One region of the Eisenbergiella massiliensis genome, then DNA from elsewhere that is predicted to be linked to it. Evidence: a T-box and tRNA genes for the amino acid it is inferred to sense, from the RefSeq annotation. Region 1 holds a T-box; the other holds one or more tRNA genes.
The links. A T-box is a leader RNA that pairs with one kind of tRNA and senses whether it is charged. The one in region 1 lies ahead of pheS (phenylalanine--tRNA ligase subunit alpha), so its partner is inferred to be a tRNA-Phe.

Region 1 (3,153 bases):
AAGTTGAGGTATTTGCAGGCATAGAGGAGAGGAGGGCAGGCGGGACGAATGTGTACCTCTTTTGCGCCGCTTTGGTACAGGAATTCCGTTGTTTCTCTCAGCTGTGTGCCGCGGACGATGGAATCGTCGATGAGAAGCATGCTGCGGTTCTGTATCAGATCGCGGACGGGAATCAGCTTCATTTTGGCAATCAGATTCCTCTGGCTCTGTATGGTGGGCATGAAGGAACGGGGCCAGGTAGGGGTGTATTTGATAAAGGGCCGGGAGAAGGGGATGCCGGAGGTATTGGAATAACCGATGGCATGTGCGGTTCCGGAGTCCGGTACGCCCGCTACGATATCAGGTGACGCATCGTCTCTTTTGGCCATGGACGCGCCGCAGTTATAGCGCATTTTTTCCACGCTGATTCCTTCGTAGGAGGAGGAAGGGTAGCCATAGTAAACCCAGAGGAAGGTACAGATTTTCATATCCTTGCCCGGCGCTACCAGGGTGCGCATGCCTTCCGGGGTGACAACCACGATTTCTCCGGGTCCCAGTTCGCGTTCGCTGACGTAGCCCAGATTGAGATAAGCAAAGCTTTCAAAGGAGATGCAGTAAGCATTTTCTTTCTTGCCGATGGCTACGGGAGTACGGCCCATTTTGTCACGCGCGACATAAATGCCCTTGGGGGTCATAAGCAGGATGGTCATGGAACCGTCGATGAGATCCTGGGCATACTGGAGGCCTTCGATGATGTTTTCCTTTTGGTTGATGATAGTTGCAACAAGCTCGGTGGCATTGATGGTGCCGCCGCTCATTTCCAGAAAATGAATGTGCGATGAAAAGAGAAGCTTCGTCAGAATTTCTTCCGTATTGTTGATTTTGCCCACGGTTGCGATGGAATACGTACCGTGATGGGAACGGACGATCAGCGGCTGGGGTTCATAGTCTGATATACTGCCGATTCCCAGATTCCCTTTCATTTCCGTGACTTCTTTGTCAAATTTGGTGCGGAAGGGGGCATTTTCGATATTGTGGATGGAACGATCAAAACCGCGTTCCCGGTCGTATACGGCCATACCGGCCCGTCTTGTTCCCAGATGGGAATGATAGTCTGTGCCGAAAAAAAGATCGAAGACACAGTCTTCCTTTGATGCTACTCCAAAAAATCCACCCATGATGTTCTCCTTAGTATTGGTTTTCTTGACTGTTCGTAACAGCCCGCATTCCGGACTGCTATGGTTCTTCCGATGGCGGGAAGGCACACGTATCGTTTCCTTTCAGCGCCGGCTCCGGTATCGGAAGTATGTAGATGTAATAAAAACTTGGCATTAAAATCATATCATGATGGAAAATAAATGTATATATGCAAAAGTACAGAAAAATTATATTGACTTTTCTGAAAACAGGCAATAGAATAGGTTACAGACATATTCATGAATCAAAAATGCGATGATGGCGCACAAAGAGTTGTATTTTCCCACAGAGAGAGGGAGTCGTCGGCTGGGAGCTTCCTTGGGTTCAGATGCAGCTTGAATTTCACGCCGGAGCTGTCCTTTTGAAGGCCTTCAGGCTTAGGAGGGAACGTGGCGGCACGTTACGCCGGAATGAGAGCCTGCGGTGCACAGGGCGTTAAACGCCGGATGTGAAGCAGGAATGTGGGTGGTACCGCGGAAATTATTTCGTCCCTGGATTTTTGCCGGGGATTTTTTTGTGTCCAAAATTCCCCGGAGGCTGTCAGGCGCAGCGAGCCGCGGCGGCTGCAGGACGGCCGGAGGCCGGACCACAGGCTGAAGCGGGCTGAAAAGCTGTCAACATTTTTCACATGGAAAAAAATATGCCGGTGTCAGGATTTACGCGCCGGCAGCAGGAGGTTTTTATGAAAGACAGATTGGAACAGATCAAGGAAGAGGTCAGAAAGCAGGTGGAAGCTGCCGGAACCCTTGATAAGCTGAACGAGGTAAGGGTAAACGCTCTGGGTAAAAAGGGAGCCCTTACCGAGGTTCTGAAGGGTATGAAGAACGTGGCAGCCGAGGAGCGGCCGAAAATCGGACAGATGGTGAACGATACCAGAACGGAAATCGAAGCCATGCTGGAAGAAACGAAGAAGAAAATGGAATCCGCCATCAGGGAAGCCAAAATGAAGGAAGAGGTCATTGACGTTACCCTTCCGGCCAGGAAAAACCAGGTGGGCCACCGTCATCCCAACACCATTGCCCTGGAAGAGGTGGAAAGAATCTTCGTGGGAATGGGCTATGAGGTAGTGGAAGGCCCTGAAGTGGAAAACGACTATTATAATTTCGAAGCCCTGAATATCCCCAGGAACCATCCCACCAGGGATGAGCAGGATACCTTCTATATTTCAGAGGATATCGTGCTGCGTACCCAGACCTCTCCGGTACAGGTGCGTGAAATGGAAAAAGGGAAGCTGCCCATCCGCATGATCGCTCCGGGACGTGTGTTCCGTTCCGATGAGGTGGACGCGACCCATTCTCCTTCCTTCCATCAGATTGAAGGACTTGTAATTGATAAGAATATTACGTTTGCCGATCTGAAGGGAACGCTGGCTGAGTTTGCCAGGGAGCTGTTCGGAGAGGAGACGAAGGTAAAATTCCGCCCCCATCATTTCCCGTTCACAGAGCCCAGCGCCGAAGTGGATGTGACCTGCTTCAAGTGCGGCGGCAAGGGCTGCCGTTTCTGCAAAGGCTCCGGCTGGATTGAAATCCTTGGCTGCGGTATGGTGCATCCCCGCGTATTGCAGATGAGCGGAATTGATCCCAAGGAATATTCCGGTTTTGCATTCGGCGTAGGCCTGGAGCGTATTGCGCTTCTGAAGTATGAAATTGACGATATGCGTCTGCTTTATGAGAATGACGTCCGTTTCCTGAAGCAGTTCTGATGGAAAAAGCGGATAACTGATTTTGTTTCTTCCTATTATAAAGGAGGAATTTTGCGGCTGTTTCATTCATGGGAAAGCCGTGTATACTCAGAATGCGGACTGAAGGAAATAAGAAAGGCATGGATACAATATGAATACAACGTTATCATGGATTAAAGCATATGTGCCGGAGCTGTCATGCACGGACCAGGAATACTGCGATGCGATGACAATGAGCGGCACCAAGGTGGAAAGCTATGAAAGGCTTGACAGGAATCTGGAAAAAATCGTAGTTG
Region 2 (3,153 bases), on a different contig from region 1:
ATCTTTTTATCAATGTTCTTGATAACATCTTCTCTCGATTTTTTCACAACTTCCTTCATCGAACTACTGATATTATCTCTAATGAATCTGTCAAGTTTTTTCTTATCTGATAAAGCGGTATTGATTATCTTGTATGAACCCTCGATATTTTCTAATGTACCTTCATATATCTTTTTCCATATTCCAATTTCATCAGTTCCACGATATGTAGCAAGAATTGATATTGGCACTGTTACTTTTTCTGTGTTTTTCAGATTCTTTTTTACATAATCATCAAGCACTTCTGTAAGAACTTCATCTTGATAGTAGTATTGTGCAGTTTTAAAAGTATCAAGATCACACAAACCCATTTCTAAAACCTTTGCATATATATCCGGATTATAAGGGCAACTTTTAAATGCTTGAATCAAAACACTCTTTTTATCTTCAACTAAAGACATATTATTAAGTATTTCTGATGAACGCTTTATATCATATTCCTTTGTTTTAGAATAATCAAATATGTTATTTTGTTGTAATTTATTTAAAAAGGTATCCATCAATTCAGATATGAACATACCAAAAGCATTTGCAATTTCTGCAAATGTTTTAATCATAACTTCTGCATTTTTCTTTTCTGTTACCGATGTACCTCTTGCCGATAATGCGTCCATTGCTCTTTTATAATCTCTATCGGCTTGCTCACATTGTTTTTTTATTGTGCTTGTTTCAAATGCCGCCAATGTCATATGTGCAATCATACTGTTAGAATACATTGATATTCCTGTTCCCGTAACTTGTGAATATGCAGATTGTTGCGCATCTTCCCAATCATCTAAAAAATTCTGCAGTTCTTCTGCTAAATTAAGTCGCAAACCACGCATCATTATATTCTGATAAACATCGTTATAATAAATATATCCTTTATTATTATCTACTAAATCACTTTCGGTCACATCGAAAATATTATATTTAGCAAGCATAGATATGACTTTTTTACCCTCTTTACGCATATCTTCTTTTAATTTTGTCTCAACTTCTCCTGCTTGGCTAGTTTCACCACCAGTAATAGTCGGTCTATTCATTGTAACCAAAAGGGCTTGTGATAATCTCTTGTTAATTTTTTCAAACTCATTACAATACGATACATAATCTTTTAATTCTTCTGGAAAAGAATAATTTTCACCAAGAAATTTTACTGTAACATCAGCCATATCCCAATACCTCCTACATAAGTATTATCTGTAATTATACTCCTACAAGCCATCAATTTCCACAATTTTCACATCTGATACCCAAGACTGACATGAGAATTATATCTTTTTGCTGTATTTGAAAACCATTTTCTAAGTATCTTCCGCTCTCCATCCGTTCATTTTGTCTCTCTGATATTCTTTCTTCTTTTGAAGCTGTTTCCTCCTCTAATGTTTTTTCTTCCTCTGATTCTCTTTCTGCACTTAGAACACTTTCCTCTTCTTCCAGCCTCTTTTCGTTTTCTTCTTTTACTCTTTCATAATGTGCTCTTACATTATATCCGCAGTCAGGACATGCTTCGGCCGTATCCGATACTCTTTCCCTGCCGCATTCAGGACATTTAACCAGCGCCATAATTCAATCCCCCAAATCACTGTTTTTCTATACAAAAAAAGGTAATTACCACATATATCAGTAATTACCACTGTAACTGCCCAGAACCGGAATCGAACCAGTGACACGAGGATTTTCAGTCCTCTGCTCTACCAACTGAGCTATCTGGGCCTGCCGCATATAATATTTTATTTGCAACATGGATTATTTTATCGGCTTTTCTTTTAACTGTCAAGCGTTAGATTGTATTTTCATGGATATTTTGTTACAGTTCAGCTTTCGGCTGAATCAATATTCAAAAGTTTTGTGAATATCAAAAGGCTATTATGGGTACGCCGTTTTTTAGCCGGTGCATCGTTCGTTAGTTCAACTGAAGGCTGAACCGTAACAAATTAATCAATTGCAAAAGGAGCCGGTGTCCGGCTCCTTTCACTTCCCTTTTCAGAACCTTCTATCCCAACTGACAAATCATAAATCCCGGCGCTGAAACATCCCCGCAATCATTATCCAGCCATCCTTTGCCCTGTATTTTATCAAAGTCCAGCACCAGCTTACGTTTATTTTGCGCAAGCATCTCCGTGATATCATGGGCACGGTCCCTGCACAGGTCCTGCAAGTAAATTCTGCCCTGCAGTTCTTCCTGAAAAGACAAGGTCAGCATATCAAATTCCCCGAAAATTCCAATCGGCTCTGTAAAAGCCTTCAATTCAAAAGCTGCCTTTGTTCTCGGCGTGTAATGTTTCCTTTCCCCCAATGTCCTCGGCAGAAAAGCGATGCTTACCGCCCCGGTTTGGGGATGTTTGCTGCAGACAAGGAAGGGCATTTCTTTTCCGTCTGATGTGACTGCAGGGAAATCCATATCCCTTGTAATCATCCAGGGAGCAAATTCCTCGATTTCCTCACAATCATCAAAAACATGGGAAAGCCATCCTTCCCCGTCTGGTCCGTCTATGGACGTTGTCCAGTCTCTCAGCAATTTCACGGTTGCCCGATTTCTGCTTTTCCCTGTCCCAAACGGCGGCGCTATTCGCTGCCAGCAGACAGCTCTTTCCACTTCGTTGTATTTTCGCCCAAAGTCCAAAACATCAGTTTTTGTACCGCCCCATGCCGGATGGCGCATAATTCCCATGGAGCACCCCAGTCCCGCAGCCAGATACGGCGCATCTTCAACATTCACGATACACTCGCATCCGTGCCGGCCATTTACGGTAAGCCGAAGCGCCTCCCAGGCCCTTCTGATCGCCGTGCTGTAATTAAACTCCCGTGTCACATCATAGGTTCTGAAAAAATCACTGCTTTCCAGCACCTTTGACAACACAGACGCTTCCGTTTCCGTTTCATCCATGGGGCCGCGGCAGATTGCATGTTCAATCCTGACTCCCGGCGCATATTGTTTTACAACTTCAGTCATCATATCCCTGTAGGCGCTGTCACCCGCATGATATCCCCAGTCAACCTTCCAGTATGAGACGCCTGCCTCCTGACACCAGAGAGCCTTTTCTTTCCAGTACTCTCTTGACTGTTCCATAGAATACGGCTCTTTCGACGCCTCTCCGGCGGCATTCGCACAAATCCACAGTCCAAGTC

Region 2: it has a tRNA-Phe gene. The T-box ahead of pheS (phenylalanine--tRNA ligase subunit alpha) is inferred to sense a tRNA for this amino acid. The anticodon was not compared.

The regions. Positions count from the first base shown of each region.
Region 1 is NZ_QVLV01000014.1:29,496-32,648, reverse strand. Features, by position in the region: gene DXC51_RS18470 (amidophosphoribosyltransferase) at 1-1,157, opposite strand, end outside; T-box leader at 1,423-1,672, shown strand; gene pheS (phenylalanine--tRNA ligase subunit alpha) at 1,859-2,878, shown strand; gene pheT (phenylalanine--tRNA ligase subunit beta) at 3,009-3,153, shown strand, end outside.
Region 2 is NZ_QVLV01000001.1:558,839-561,991, reverse strand. Features, by position in the region: gene DXC51_RS02280 (hypothetical protein) at 1-1,193, opposite strand, end outside; gene DXC51_RS02275 (hypothetical protein) at 1,246-1,587, opposite strand; tRNA gene DXC51_RS02270 (tRNA-Phe) at 1,665-1,737, opposite strand; gene DXC51_RS02265 (alpha-amylase family protein) at 2,018-3,153, opposite strand, start outside.